DNA from 2 places in the Microbacterium sp. MMO-35 genome. Region 1 is predicted to be linked to the other one. Evidence: predicted binding sites of a transcription regulator. Region 1 holds the regulator's gene; the other holds the start of a gene.

Region 1 (7,808 bases):
GGCAAGGACAAGAAGTAGGCGGCAGCCTCAGACACTCGCGACCGCGCGTCGGCGCGCCTCGATCAGGGCGTTCCGGGTATCGGCGGGGATGCGGCCCGACGCGACCATCGTCAGCGGCAGCGGCGGGGGAGCCGGCAGATCGAGCTCGCGGAGCTGCGACTCGGTCCGGTGAAAGGCGGGCAGAGCGGTGATGCCCGCCCCGGAGCGCACGGTCGCGAGGACGCTCGAGAGGTCGAGGCACTCGCGCACGACCGTGCGCGACTCTCCCGCCGTCGTCGCGAGGATCGCATCGCGCAGGGTGCACGGCGGCGAGAACACGACGAGCCCGGCGTCGGCGGGGGCGCCCGCCGCGCCGAACCAGGCGAGCGGGACGGCGCCGATGTCGATGCGCCCCGGACCCAGATCGCCATAGCCGAGGACGACGTCGGCCGTGTGCGCACGGACGAAACGGCGCAGGCTGTCGGTGCGGTGGAACCGGAACCGGACTCTCCGCTCGGGGTGGCGTTCGGCGAGGACGCGGGTGACCGTCCGCAGGACCGAGGCGTTGGCCATGTCGGTCGACGCGACCACGATGTCGCCGCCCGGAGTCCCGACGATCCGGTCGAGCGCCTCGTCGTGCAGCGCGACGATGCGATGCGCATCGCGCACGAGCGACTCCCCGGCGACGGTGAACGCGATGCTGCGTCCGCGGCGCTCGACGAGAGGCAGCCCGAGCGTGCCCTCGAGGCGGCGCAGGTGCGCCGAGACCGTGGGCTGGGAGAGGTGCAGCGCGGCCGCCGCACGGCCGACACCGGCGAAGGCCGCGACGGCGATGAGGCTGCGCAGCTCCGAGATCTCCATGCTGCTCATGGATCCATCCTGCGACAGCAGAATGCAGGACAGGATCATCCATCAGGATTCGTGATGGAATGCGCCGACCGGCTCGACGAACGGCGAACCTGACCGCATGACCAGATCGACGATCGCCCTCTCGGCGTGCACCATGGTGACCCTCTACGCCGTGAACTACGCGCTGACCTCGCTCGCCCTGCGCGCGACGAGTCCTTTCCTGCTGCTCCTGCTGCGCTTCGCCCTCTCCGTCCTGGTGCTGCTCGTGGTCTGCGCGCTGCTGCGCACACCCGTCCCGCGCGGCCGCCTGCTGGCCGCCGCGGCCGGTGCGGGGCTGCTCTCGCAGGCGGGGCAGTTCGTCGGCACCTACTGGGCGCTCGGGCACGGCGTCGGCGCGGGGTTCACCGCGCTCGTGATCGCCATGAATCCCGTCGTCACCGCGCTCCTCTCCCGGTGGATCCTGCGACGGCGGGCCTCCCGCCGGGCGCTGCTGTCGACCGCGCTGGGAGCCGCGGCCGTGATCGTCGCCTGCCTGCCGACCGTGCTCGCGGATCCGCGGATCGGGCCGACGATCCTCGCCGTGGGCGGGTCGCTGCTCGCGGTCTCGCTCGGGGCGCTCTGGCAGGGGCGGTCCCTGCACCGGGTCCATCCCGCGATGTTCACACTGATCGGAGTCGTCGTCTCCACCCCGGTCGCGGGGGCGCTCGCGCTGACCGAACCCGCGCGTCCACCCGCCGGCCTCGCGTCCTGGTCGCTCCTCGGCGGCATCGTCGCGATCGGCCTGGGTGGCACCGTGCTGTACTCGGCGCTCGTCCGTGGCGTCGGCGCGGATGCCGCGTCGATCCTGTTCAGCGTGATCCCGGCAGCCACCGCCGTCGCAGCCCTGATCGTGCTGGGCGAGCCGCTGTCCGTCGCGGGCGTGGCCGGGCTGGTCCTCGGGGCGGCCGCCTCTGCGCTGCGACTCGGTGACGACCGCCCTCCCGCGGCGAGATCCGACCGTTCCGGGAACGGGGACGACGCGCGCGCCCGTGCGAACAGCATCCCAGCCTTGGGAGAACCTGGGTGAGTCCGTCGGGCCCGGCCAGTAGTCTGGTTGTCATGCGTCGCGGGACATTCCGAGAAGGAACGGTGGACTATGCCGCCGTGGGGGCGACCCACGCGCCCGACCTGATGCAGTATCCGCCGGAGCGCAGCATCCCGGCCGAGGAGTCCTGGCGGCTCGGAAGCGGCGAGGAGCGGTTCCGCACGGCCGGTGACGCGCTGCTGTCGTGGACGGCGCAGCGCGCGGCGGGCCTGCAGCTGACGGATGTGCGCCCCGCCTCCAGCCCCGGGTACGCCGGTGTCAGCTTCGACGCGGAGGGCAACCCGATCGCGCCGAGCCACGCCGAGGTCGAGCCGCGCTACGACGAGGACGGCACGCCGTGGGCGGGTCCCGGCATGACCCTGAAGCTACACGGCCGCGTCGGCGGCATGCGCGCCGACGCCGAGCTGCGGGTGATCTCGGTGACCGAGCAGACGCACCGGATCGGCTTCGTGCTCGGCACGGTCGACGGCTCCGTCGTGAGCGGCGAGGAGTCCTTCGACATCGAGTGGAACGACGCCGACGAGGTGTGGTTCACCGTGCGCGCCTTCGATCGGCCGAACAGCTTCCTGTATCGAACGGTGCCGTATCTCGTGAAGCGCCGTCGCCGTGAGCTGTTCGCGCGCTACCTACGGGCGATCTCGCCGCTGTACGCGACTCCCGTCTGATGGTCCGACTCTGATGGCCGGACCGCTCCCGCTCGGGGATCCGGCACCGGCGGACGGACGCCTGCCCGCCGACCTGTCGATCGATCCCGCCACGCCGTTCTCCGCGTACCTGCACGTGCCGTTCTGCCGCGTGCGCTGCGGCTACTGCGACTTCAACACGTACACCGCGTCCGAGCTGCGCGGCGCACGTCAGGACGCCTACGCCGACACGCTGATCGGGGAGATCGGGCTGGCGCGTGCGGTGCTCTCCGAGCACGCCCCGCTGCGTCCGCTGAGCACCGTGTTCTTCGGTGGCGGCACGCCGACCCTGCTGCCGGCGGGCGATCTCGGGCGCATGCTCGGCGCCGCGATCGACGCGTTCGGCATCGTCGACGGCGCCGAGGTCACCGTGGAGGCCAATCCCGACACCGTCACCCCGTCGGTCGCCGAGGAGCTCGCCGCCGCGGGCGTCACCCGGATGTCGATCGGCATGCAGTCCGCCGTGCCTCACGTGCTGGCGGCGCTCGACCGCACGCACCGGCCGGAGAACGTGCGCACCGCGGTCGAGGCGGCGCGCGCCGCCGGGCTCGCGGTCAGCGTCGATCTCATCTACGGGGCGCCGGGGGAGTCGCTGGAGGACTGGCGCGCCTCGCTCGAGACCGCGGTGGACCTGCGTCCCGATCACATCTCCGCCTATGCGCTGATCATCGAGGACGGCACGAAGCTCGCGCGTCAGATCCGCCGCGGCGAGGTGCCCGCGCCGGACGACGACCTGCAGGCCGACATGTACGAGCTCGCCGACACCGCACTGGCGGACGCGGGATTCGACTGGTACGAGGTGAGCAACTGGGCCCGGCGGAGCACGGGGGACGCCGGCTCGGAGAAGGGCGGCGGCGACCGGCGCTCCCGCCACAACATGGCGTACTGGCGCGGCACCGACTGGTGGGGCTTCGGTCCCGGTGCGCACAGCCACGTCGCCGGGCTCCGCTGGTGGAACGTGAAGCATCCTGCCGCCTACGCGCAGCGACTCGCGACGGGGGAGTCCCCGGCGGCCGGCACCGAGCGTCCCGACGCGGAGGCGGCCCAGCTGGAGCGGATCCTGCTCCGCTCGCGGATGGCCGAGGGCCTGCCTCTGGACGACCTCGCTCCTGAGGCGAGGACCCGGGTCGCGGGGCTCATCGCCGACGGCCTGGTCGATGCAGGGGCGGCTCTGCGGGGGACGCTCGTCCTCACCCGGCGCGGGCGCCTGCTCGCCGACGCCGTGGTGCGGGCGCTGACGGACTGACCGGGGACCGGTCGATCGTCTCGGAGCTCAGGCCCGGGGCGTCGGCAGCAGATCCACCACGACGGTGCGGCGCTGCGGGCCGACCACGGGATCGCCGCCGGAACCGGCGAACAGCGCCGCCGTCCGCTGCGCGCCGTAGGCGGGCCAGCCGGGATCGCCGTCGTGGATGAACCGCACCCAGGCGTCGTGCATCGCCGTGGCGAGGGACTGCGGTGCGTCGGCGCCGGCGATCCGGAGGGATTCGGGGTCTGCGAGCACGTCGAAGACGAACGGGATCTCGAGGGCATGGGCGGCGCGGAGGTCGCGCACGGCACTCGGCCACGAGAACTCGTAGAGGTGGGTCGCCGTGCCGGACCGCGCCTGTGCGGCCCGGGTGGCGGGCGCGCGGAGCAGCAGGTCGGTCGCGAGCTGGCCGAACACCTCGCCGGTGCTCGCGCCCGGGTGATCCGTCCGCACGGCGCGGACCGCCGCCGCCGGGATGCGCAGCGCGAGCCGGGCGAGGAGCAGCTTCGCCGGACGGATGGCGGCGAGCGCCTCCGGCGGGAACCAGAGCCGGTACTCGTCGGTGTTGGTGCCGATCAGGATCGGCACATCGGCGTCCCGCAGCGCCTCGTGCGGCGAGCTCGGCAGGGTCTCCTCGTCGATCACGAGGGCGAACCCCGGTGCGCCGCCGAGCGGCGAGGATCCGGCGGACTGGGCGTGCCGCGCCTCGAGGAGCGCGTCCGGAGCGAGGGCGGTGAACGCCTCCGCGGTGGCGGGCACTCCGAGACGTGCGGCGAGCTGCCGGGTCACTCTGCCGCCGCGCGCCGGGGACGACGCCAGCAGCGGACCGGACTGGATGATCCCGCCGCACACGAGGGCGCGGGTGTCGGCGCGGGAGAGCAGTGCGGCGACGAGCGCCCCGCCGGCGGACTCGCCCATGAGGGTGATTCGATCCGGGTCGCCCCCGAACGCGGCGATCTCCTCGTGCACCCAGCGGAGGGCCGCCGCCGCGTCCTGGAGCCCCAGGTTGCGCGGCGCCCCGTCGAGCACCGAGAAGCCTTCAGATCCCAGCCGGTAGTTGATGCTGACGAACACGATCCCGTCGCGGGCGAACGCGGTGCCGTCATAGAGGGACAGCGCCGCCGTTCCCCGCTCCAGCGCGCCGCCGTGGATCCACAGCACGACCGGTGCGGAACGGGCGCCGACCGGGGCCCATACGTTCGCGGTGAGGATGTCGTCGCCGTCGATGCGGAGGCTGCCGAGGATCTCGGCCGTCGCCCCGGCGTAGGGCAGCTGCGGAGCGGTCGGGCCGAACGCCGAGGCATCGCGCGGCGCCGACCACGCCTCAGGCGGCTCGGGGCTGCGGAAGCGGCGGGGCCCGAAAGGCGGTGCGGCGTACGGGATGCCGAGATGGCGGTCGACGCCGTCGATGCGGCGTCCGATGAGCTCGCCGGTGGAGATCCGCGTGCGCACGGCGTCGTGGTCCATGGCGCCATCCTAGGCAGAACCGCGTCCCCGTCCTCCGGGCCCGGGCGCTCCCGCGGTTCTGGAGGCGTCCGCGGTCCCTGAGCCCGCCGGGAGGCCCGGCAGGATAGGATTGGCACTCAGGATGCACGAGTGCCAGCGGTGAGGAGGGGCGATGGTCTCAGAACGGGGACTCCAGGTGCTCCGCGCCATCGTCGAGGACTACGTCGAGACGAATGAGCCGGTCGGCAGCAAGTCGATCGTGGAGCGGCACGCCTTCGGCGTGTCCGCCGCGACGATCCGCAACGACATGGCCCAGCTCGAGGACGAGGACCTCATCGCGGCGCCGCACACCTCCTCCGGGCGGGTGCCGACGGACAAGGGCTATCGCGTCTTCGTCGACCACCTCGCGCAGGTGCGGCCGCTCTCCGCGGCGCAGCGCAGCGCGATCACCGCGTTCCTCGCGGACCCCGCCGACCTCGACGACCTCATGGTGCGCACCGTGCGCGTGCTCACCCGGCTGACCGGGCAGGTCGCCCTCGCGCAGTATCCGTCCTTCGCGCGCGCACATGTCACGCACGTCGAGCTCGTCGCGCTGGCCCCGAACCGCCTGCTCATCGTGCTCGTGACGGACGCCGGCGGCGTGTCGCAGCGCATCGTCCCGCTGCCGGTCGAGCTCGACGAGTCCGAGCTCGGGATGCTCCGCGCGGCGATCACCGAACTGCTCACCGGACACTCGGTGCGCCGCGGCGCCGAGCGGGTCCAGGCAGCGGGAGAGACCTCGTACGGCCCCCGTGTCGACGCCGCGCGGGCCGCGCTGCTGCGGGCGGTGGCCGAAGAGCTCGCCGAGTTCCGCCAGGAGCGCCTGGTCATGGCGGGCGCCGCCACGCTGGCACGCCGCGAGCACGACTTCCGCGGCAGCATCCATCCGCTCCTCGAGGCGATCGAGGAGCAGGTGACGCTGCTGCGGCTGATGAGCGAGATGCGCGTCGACGAGCACGGGCTCGCGGCGAGCATCGGCACGGAGAACGCCGCGTTCGGTCTCGGCGAGGCCTCGATCGTCGCGAGCGACTATCTCACCCACTCCGGGACCGCACGCGTCGGCGTGATGGGCCCGACCCGCATGGACTACCAGAGCAACCTCGCGGCGGCGCGGGCCGTGGCCCGCTACCTGTCCCGGCTGCTCGAAGAGGACGAGTCCGGCCGGTGACCGGCCGCACGACAGACACGCCGCCGCAGGGCGGCCCGGAAAGGCGATGGTGACGGATCACTACGAGGTCCTCGGCGTCTCGCGCGACGCGAGCGAGGACGAGATCAAGAAGGCGTATCGACGGCTCGCCCGGCAGCTGCACCCCGACGTGAACCCGAGCGAGGAGGCCGCGGAGCGGTTCAAGTCGGTCACGCACGCCTACGACGTGCTCAGCGACGCCGATTCGCGACGCCGCTACGACATGGGCGGCGACCAGAACGGCAACGGCGGATTCGGCGGGTTCGGCGGCTTCGGGGACATCTTCGAGACCTTCTTCGGCGGCGGAGGGGCGCGGTCCGCCCGGCCCCGTTCGCGCCGGGAGCGCGGCCAGGACGCCCTGGTGCGGGTGACGCTCGACCTCGGCGACGTCGTGTTCGGTGTGCACCGCGACATCGAGGTCGACACCGCGGTGCTGTGCGAGACCTGTCAGGGTTCCTGCTGCGCGGACGGCACCTCGCCCGTGACCTGCGACATCTGCGGCGGATCCGGGCACGTGCAGCAGCAGGTGCGGAGCCTGCTCGGCAACGTCCTCACGACCGCGCCCTGCGGGTCGTGCGAGGGCTTCGGCACGACGATCCCGTTCCCGTGCCAGACCTGCAACGGCCAGGGCCGGGTGCGTTCGCGCCGGACGGTCGGGCTCGACATCCCCGCCGGCGTCGAGACCGGTCTGCGCCTGCAGCTTCCCGGCTCCGGTGAGGTGGGCCGCGCGGGCGGTCCGAACGGCGATCTGTACGTCGAGGTCACGGTGACGCCGCACGCGCGCTTCAGCCGCGAGGGCGATGACCTGCTCGCGACCCTCGAGGTCGCGATGAGCGACGCGATCCTGGGCACCACGACGACGATCGAGTCGCTCGACGGCCCGGTGGATCTGGAGATCCGCCAGGGTCTGCAGTCCGGCGACGTGCTCACGATCAAGGGCCGTGGGGTCACGCCGCTGCGGGGCACGCAGCGCGGAGACCTGCGGGTGGGCGTGCAGGTGCTCACCCCCACGAAGCTCGACCACAAGCAGCGTCAGCTCATCGAGGACTTCGCCAAGCGCACGAAGGCGCCGGCACCACGGCTCGCCGAGTTCCATCAGGGCCTGTTCTCCAAGCTGCGCGACCGGTTCCGCGGCTGACGGACATGGCGCTGCACTTCGTCACGCCCGAGGCGACCTCGGCCCGACCGGGGACCACGATCGCCCTCACTGGCGCCGAGGCCAAGCACGCCGCGGTGGTGCGCCGGGTGCGCGTCGGCGAGCCGATCACCCTCGGTGACGGCGCCGGCGTCTGG
Region 2 (7,808 bases), on a different contig from region 1:
AGACGGCGGAGCAGGTGCGGGAGCGGCCGCTGATGGTCTCCCTGCCTCAGCCGATCCCCGGTCAGCGCGACGGCTACGCGGCGACCCTGGCGATCGCGGGGACCGGGGCGCCGATGGGGGTGCTGCAGAGCTACCAGATGACGTACACGATGTCGGCGCCGCAGGATCTCCGGGAACAGGCCGCGATGAACCGGATCGTCGCGGACAACGGCTTCATCCACGCGATGGTCGTCGGCCGGGTGGGGGACGTCCCGGTCTGGCTGGGAGACGACGGCGCGGGAAACAGGTGTCTCATCGTGGAGGATCCGGATCCGCGGAAGGCTTGCGACGTCGGAACGGTGACGCTGGACTTCGCCGCGCGCGAAGCCTCGGGACAGGAGCGGCCGACGCTTGCACTGCGCCTGCCGGAGACAGCGTCGCACCCGGCCCTGCGGATCGAGTTCTGGACCCCCGCGAACGCCGGTCAGTACCTCGTCATCACGCAGGACGACGCTCTCTTCCACTTCGGCGACCGCGCCGCGGACTAGTCAGACGCGGTCGGCGAGGATCGCGTGCCGCTTGTCGCCGATGCGCACCAGGATCAGTGTCGCCTCGCCGGGCCCGTGCAGGTTCAGCTTCTTGCGGAACGCGGCCGGATCCACATCGACGCCGCGCTTCTTGATCTCCAGGCGTCCGATGCCCGCCTTCTTGAGGACGGCGCCGATCGCCTTCGGGTTCATCGGCAGCACCTCGCGCACGCGGAACGACGCGGCGAACGGGCTTTCGGCAGGCGCATCGGACGTCAGATACGCGATGTGCGGATCCAGCATGCCCGCGTCGAGAGCGCGGGCGAGGTCGCCGATGAGGCGGGCGCGGATGACGGCCCCGTCCGGCTCGTGCACATAGGCGCCGAGCTCGCGCACCTCGGCGTCCTCGGTGTCGGCGGGGGCCGTGAGCTCGTGCGCACGGTCGCCGCGGATCACGAGGGCCGCCCGCCGCACGCCGGGGCGGGCCAGCACACCCGACCACAGCACGAGTTCGACGACGTCGCCGTCCGCGCTGACCCACTGGGCCTCGGCGCCGGCGGGGATCGCGTCCCGGTCATGGGCGGGGCCGAGCTTGATCCCGGTCGGCACGCGATCGGCGAGCGCGAACGCCCACTCCAGGGAGGGCGAGTAGTCGTCGGCGGATACGCGACGCGTCTCGGAGTGACCGGCGGTGCGCCGGGCCGGATCCAGCCACACCGCCTCCGTCCTGCCCGCGGGTGCATGATCCTCGGCGAACCCGTGCCGCACCTCGACGTCGGATCCGAACGGCGCCAGGTTGTACGCCGCCAGCGCGGCGGTGACCTCGTCGGCGTCGACCGCGGTCACCCGCAAGCCCGCGCCGGCGAAGGCGAGCGCATCGCCGCCGATCCCGCAGCCGAGGTCGGACACGTGCGCGATCCCGGCAGCGCGCATCCGGCCGGCATGACGTGCGGCGACGCCGAGCCGGGTGGCCTGCTCGAGGCCGGCACGGGTGAACAGCATCCGATCGGCGAAGGCGCCGAACTTCGCCCTGGCCTTCGTGCGCAGCCGTGCCTGGCCGACCACGGCCGAGACGAAGTCGGGCGAGCGGCCCTCGCCCCGCAGCCGCATCACGGCCCGTGCGGCCGCATCCGTGGATCCGATCTCGCCGAGCTCGTCGATCGCCCGCAGTGCCTCCGGCGTCAGCACGGTCCGCAGTTCGCTCATATCCACGCGGTCCAGGCTATCGACGTCGCGCGCCCCTGCGCCGGACCGCGCGAGCAGGGGGTCGGATCCGTCATCGACTGGCACTCTGATTGCGGGAGTGCCAACGATGCGCCTAGACTGGCGTTAGCACTCTCGGGTTGAGGGTGCTAACGAAGTCTTGAACCGTCAAGAAAGAGGTAGACCGTGTCGGTTTCCATCAAGCCGCTCGAGGACCGCATCGTCATCAAGCAGGTCGAGGCCGAGCAGACCACCGCGAGTGGCCTGGTCATCCCCGACACCGCCAAGGAGAAGCCCCAGGAGGGCGAGGTCGTGGCCGTCGGCCCCGGTCGCATCGATGACAACGGCAACCGCGTTCCGCTCGACGTCAACGTCGGCGACCGCGTGCTCTACAGCAAGTACGGCGGCACCGAGGTGAAGTTCGGCGTCGAGGAGTACCTCGTGCTCTCGGCGCGCGACGTGCTCGCCGTCGTGGTGCGCTGAGTCCGCACCCACGACGAAGGCCCGGACGCCCCGTGCGTCCGGGCCTTCGTCGTGTGCGGCGACCCCGATCCGCGGATCCGGTTTCGAGGAGCAATGTTCGCTCCCGATCCGGCCCGGAAGCGACGAACATTGCTCCTCGAACGCGGAAGGGGAGGCAATCAGCCGCAATAGGGTTGACCGGTGACCTCCACACGCAGCGCCCAGACCGCAGGCGTCGCCTACGCGATCGGCGCGTATCTCCTGTGGGGCGTGCTTCCGCTGTACTTCCTCCTGCTCGCGCCCACCGGCCCCTGGGAGCTCGTGGCGTGGCGGGTCGCGCTCTCCTTCGTGTTCTGCCTCGTCCTGCTGGCGATCACCCGAGGCTGGAGGCCGCTGCGGGCGATCATCCGCCAGCCGCGGCTGCTCGCACTCACGGCGCTCGCCGGGGTGCTGATCTACATCAACTGGCAGGTGTTCGTCCTCGCGACGCTGAACGGCGAGATCGTCGAGACCAGCCTCGGCTACTTCATCAATCCGATCGGCACCATGCTGCTCGGCGTCTTCGTGCTGAAGGAGAGGCTGCGCCGGCTGCAGTGGGTCGCGATCGGCATCGCGACGATCGCCGTGCTCGTGATCGTCTTCGCGCACGGCACGTTCCCCTGGATCGCGCTGTCCCTCACGGCCTCCTTCGGCATCTACGGGCTCGTGAAGAAGAAGATCGGACCCTCCGTCGATGCGCTCAGCGGCCTCACGCTGGAGTCGTTCTGGGTGCTGCCGATCGCCGTCGTGCAGCTGATCGCGGTGGGGCTCACCACGGGGATCACGATGGGCCAGAACGGTGCGCTGCATGCGGGCCTGCTCGCGTTCGCCGGCGTCGCAACCGCTGTGCCGCTCCTGCTGTTCGCGGCCGGGACGCGCCGGATCGGGCTGACCGTCATCGGCATGATCCAGTTCATCACCCCGATCATGCAGTTCCTCGTCGGGGTGCTCGTGATGCACGAGCCGATGCCGGTCGAGCGGTGGATCGGCTTCGCGATCGTGTGGGTGGCGATCGCGGTCTTCCTCATCGATCTCGGTCTCGCCGCCCGGCGGCTGAGGTCCGGTCGGGCCACGGCGGGAGAGCCGGATCCCGGGACCGACTCGATCCCCGTGCCCTGATCCCCGAGCGCCGCCTCGGCACGTGCCGTTCCTGGGAATACCGGCCCTCCTGCGGCGCTTAGAATCGATGCACGCGCGCGAGAAAGAGGAGCCCCGCAACCCATGGAGCAGCACGACCCGTTCGGTTTTATCGGATTGACCTACGATGACGTCCTGCTCCTTCCGGGGCACACCGACGTGATCCCGAGCGAGGCGGACACCTCGTCGCGCGTGACGCGCCGTATCTCCGTCGCGACGCCCCTGCTCTCCAGCGCCATGGATACCGTGACCGAGGCGCGCATGGCGATCGCCATGGCGCGCGAGGGTGGCCTGGGCATCCTGCACCGCAACCTGTCGATCGCCGATCAGGCCGCGCAGGTCGACCGCGTCAAGCGCAGCGAGTCGGGCATGATCACGGATCCGATCACGACGACCCCCGACGCGACGATCGCCGAGGTCGATGCGATGTGCGCCAAGTACCGCATCTCCGGCCTGCCCGTGGTCGACCCCGACGGGCGTCTGCTGGGCATCGTCACCAACCGCGACATGCGCTTCGTGTCCGGATCCGCCAAGCAGACCACGCGTGCCCGCGACGTGATGACGAGCGAAAACCTCGTCACGGCTCCGGTCGGCGTCCCGGCCGAGCAGGTCATCGCGCTCTTCGCGAAACACCGCGTGGAGAAGCTCCCGCTCATCGACGAGGACGGCAGGCTCGCGGGCCTCATCACCATCAAGGACTTCGACAAGAGCGAGAAGTACCCGCTCGCCACCAAGGACGACCAGGGCCGCCTCCGCGTCGGCGCCGCGATCGGCTTCTTCGGCGACGCCTGGGAGCGCGCCGAGGCGCTGCGCGACAAGGGCGTCGACGTGCTGGTCGTCGACACCGCGAACGGCCAGTCGCAGGGCGTGATCGACCTCGTCAAGCGGCTCAAGGCGGATTCCTCGTTCGATCACATCGACATCATCGGCGGCAACGTCGCCACCCGCGAGGGCGCGCAGGCGCTCGTGGACGCGGGCGTCGACGCCGTCAAGGTCGGTGTCGGTCCTGGCTCGATCTGCACCACGCGCATCGTCGCCGGTGTCGGCGTGCCGCAGGTCACCGCGGTCTACGAGGCGTCGCTGGCCGCGCGCCCCGCGGGGATCCCGGTGATCGCCGACGGCGGTCTGCAGTACTCGGGCGACATCGCCAAGGCGCTCGTCGCCGGCGCCGACGCCGTGATGCTCGGATCCCTGCTCGCCGGCACCGAGGAGTCCCCGGGAGAGATCGTCTTCCAGGGCGGCAAGCAGTTCAAGCTGTACCGTGGCATGGGCTCGCTCGGCGCGATGCAGACGCGGGGCAAGCAGACGTCCTACTCGAAGGACCGCTACTTCCAGGCCGACGTGCCCAGCGACGACAAGCTGATCCCCGAGGGCATCGAGGGGCAGGTGCCCTACCGCGGCCCGCTCTCCGCCGTCGCGTACCAGCTCGTCGGCGGGCTCCGCCAGTCGATGTTCTACGTCGGTGCGCGCACGATCGAGGAGCTGAAGACCCGCGGCAAGTTCGTCCGCATCACGGCCGCCGGGCTCAAGGAGTCGCACCCGCACGACGTGCAGATCGTGGTCGAGGCGCCCAACTACCGGCGCTGAGCGTGATTCACGAAGGTCCCGGATCCTGATCGGATCCGGGACCTTCGTGGTCTGTGGGGAGGCGACTCGGCGGCACGGAGCGACCGGTCCAGGACCCCGGCTCAGGCGGCGACGGGCTCCGGTGCGGCCGAAGCGGTCGCCCCCTCGTCCGCGGCCTCCGTGTGGCCGCCCTTCCCCGACGGCAGCCAGAGGGCGATCACGGCGGCGACGAACAGCACCGCGGCTCCCGTGAAAACGGCCGGCCGGGCGGCGTCCACGTAGTGGTCGGGCAGGAGCTGTCCGCCTGCGCCGACGAAGATCGCGGTCATCACGGCCGTGCCGAGTGCGACGCCCAACTCGCGGAGCGTGGAGTTGACGCCCGACGCCTTGGCGTGATCGATCAGGCCGAGCGTGGCGAGCAGCGCCGTGGCCGAGGGGGCGAACACGAGCCCCATGCCGATGCCGGCGAGGACGAAGGGCGCGACGAGGGCGGCGTACGGCACGTCCGTGGCGAGCAGCGCGGCGAGCCAGCCCAGGGCCACCCCCTGCAGCAGGAGCCCGGTGACGAGCAGCGCCCTGGTGCCCACGCGCGGTGCGATCAGCCCCGCCAGCGGCGCCACGAACATCGGTGCGAGCGTCCAGGGCGTCGTCTGCACGGCGGCCTCGAGCGGTGTGGCCCCCTGCACGACCTGCAGGAACTGGATCAGGATGAACACGGATCCGAAGGTGCCGAAACTGAACGCGAAGCCGACGACGTTCGTGATCGAGAACGACCGGTCCCGGAACAGCCGCAGCGGCATCAGCGGCGCGGCGGAGCGCAGCTGCCAGACGAGGAACGCGATCACGAGCGCGCCACCGAGGGTGAGCTCGGCGATCACGCCGATCGTGTCCCAGCCGTCGTCGTTGCCCCGCACGATCGCGTGGACGAGGGCCAGCACGCCGCCGGCCGCGAGCACCGCGCCCGGCACATCGATGCGCACCCGGGCGCCGAAGTCGTTGCTCAGCACGATCAGGGCCAGCGGGATCGCGATCACCGCGATGGGCACGTTGATCCAGAAGATCGCCTGCCAGCTCCAGCCCTCCATGATGGCCCCGCCGACGAGCGGGCCGACCGCGACGCCCAGACCGGAGACGCCGCCCCAGATGCCGATCGCGAGCGCTCGCCTCGCCGCGGGCACGGCGCCGGTGAGCAGGGCGAGCGACAGCGGCATGACGGCCGCCGCTCCCAGTCCCTGCACGGCTCGCGCAGCGATGAGCTGGCCCGGATCCGCGCTGAGCGCGGCGAACAGCGAGCCCGCACCGAACAGGGCGATGCCGAGCGCGAACACCGTGCGGCGGCCGAACCGGTCGCCGAGCGCGGAGGCGACGAGGATCGCTCCGGCGAATGCCAGCGTGTAAGCGTTCACGAACCACTGCAGCTGCTCGATCGTGGCTCCCATCTCGCGATGCAGCACGGGGAGGGCATTGGTCATGACGAGGTTGTCGAGGGTCGCCATGAACATCGGCAGGGAGGCGGCGGCGATGACGAGCGCGACCGGGCGCGATCGCCGGGCCATCGCGGCGGTGCGGCTCCGGCGAGCTGCCGGGGCGGGCGGGGGAACAGTCATGGGAAGCTCCAGTTGTAATTGGATGATCACTAGTGCTGGAGACAATGTAGTAATCAGATGATTACAAAGTCAAGTCATTCACTGATAACCTTTCGGCATGACCTCCGCAACGACCTCCGCACCCGGCGCGACCGAGGATCCGGGACGTCGCCTGTCGTCGGACGAGCGGCGCGCGCAGATCATCCTCGCCGCCCTCACGATCTTCGGCTCCCGCGGGTACGAGGGGGCCACCACCGATCAGGTCGCCCGTGCCGCAGGGGTCAGCCAGCCCTACGTGGTGCGCCTGTTCGGCACGAAGGAGAACCTCTTCCTCGCCACCATCGAGTTCGCGCTCGATCGCCTGCTCTCCGCGTTCCGCACAGCGCTCGCCGCCTCGGACGACGGGGGAGAGCGGCCCGTCGGCAAGCGCATCGGAGAGGCCTACGTCGACCTCATCGAGGTGCGCGGCCTGCATCAGACCCTTGCGCACGCCTACCTGCTCGGCAGCAACCCCGCGATCGGCGCCGCCGCGCGCCAGGGATTCGCGAAGGTGTGGCGCTTCTTCCGCGACGAGATGGGGCTCGACGCCGACGAAGCGCGCACCTTCCTCGCCGAGGGCATGCTGATCAGCACCATGATCGGCCTGCGGATCGTCGACGACTACGGATCCGACCCGCAGATCACGGAGCTGTTCCACGCCTGCTTCCCGAACAAGCTGCCGCACGTGCTCGAGGTGCTCCCGCGCAGCGAGCACCGGCTGTAGGGCGCGCCGCGTCACGGGCCCGGCCTGCGTGGCTCCGCTCCTCCTGGTAGCCTGGTCGGCTCGCTATCGCGCACACGCGCGCGGGCGGAAGGACCACCACCGTGGGATACATCGATGTCGCCGGCGTCTCGCTCACCCTGCCGGACGGCCGCCCGCTGCTCGACGAGGCCTCGTTCCGCGTCGGCGCCGGATCCACCAGCGCCCTGGTTGGCCCCAACGGGGCGGGCAAGTCCACGATCCTGCGGATCATCCGCGGCGCACAGGCGCCGGACGCCGGGGTCGTGACGATCGACGGATCTCTCGGAGTGATGGATCAGTTCGTCGGCCACGGTCGCGAGGGGCAGACCGTGCACGAGCTGCTCATCGCGGTCGCTCCGGCGCGCATCCGGGCGGCCGCGGAGGCGCTGGACGCGGCGGAGAACGCCCTCATCGAGGACGACACGGAGCCCACGCAGATGCGGTACGCGACGGCGATCGCGGAGTACGCGGACGCCGGCGGGTACGAGCACGAGACCGTGTGGGACCAGTGCACGATCGCCGCGCTGG

Evidence for each region. Region 1 encodes HrcA, which represses chaperone genes, less so after heat shock. Its sites were predicted from a motif close to TTNGCACTCGNNNNNNNCGAGTGCNAA; they were not measured.
Region 2: the regulator HrcA is predicted to act here: its motif matches at 1,790-1,816, upstream of groES (co-chaperone GroES).

The regions. Positions count from the first base shown of each region.
Region 1 covers NZ_JBBCVH010000002.1:407,741-415,548, reverse strand. The annotation lists gene lepA (translation elongation factor 4) at 1-18, shown strand, start outside; gene WFJ01_RS05335 (LysR family transcriptional regulator) at 28-849, opposite strand; gene WFJ01_RS05330 (DMT family transporter) at 947-1,894, shown strand; gene WFJ01_RS05325 (DUF1990 family protein) at 1,927-2,577, shown strand; gene hemW (radical SAM family heme chaperone HemW) at 2,591-3,841, shown strand; gene WFJ01_RS05315 (carboxylesterase/lipase family protein) at 3,869-5,311, opposite strand; gene hrcA (heat-inducible transcriptional repressor HrcA) at 5,463-6,497, shown strand; gene dnaJ (molecular chaperone DnaJ) at 6,547-7,653, shown strand; gene WFJ01_RS05300 (16S rRNA (uracil(1498)-N(3))-methyltransferase) at 7,659-7,808, shown strand, end outside.
Region 2 covers NZ_JBBCVH010000003.1:431,214-439,021, reverse strand. The annotation lists gene WFJ01_RS08935 (hypothetical protein) at 1-527, shown strand, start outside; gene WFJ01_RS08930 (class I SAM-dependent methyltransferase) at 528-1,718, opposite strand; gene groES (co-chaperone GroES) at 1,896-2,192, shown strand; gene rarD (EamA family transporter RarD) at 2,373-3,329, shown strand; gene guaB (IMP dehydrogenase) at 3,432-4,934, shown strand; gene WFJ01_RS08910 (DHA2 family efflux MFS transporter permease subunit) at 5,036-6,520, opposite strand; gene WFJ01_RS08905 (TetR/AcrR family transcriptional regulator) at 6,618-7,262, shown strand; gene WFJ01_RS08900 (ABC-F family ATP-binding cassette domain-containing protein) at 7,364-7,808, shown strand, end outside.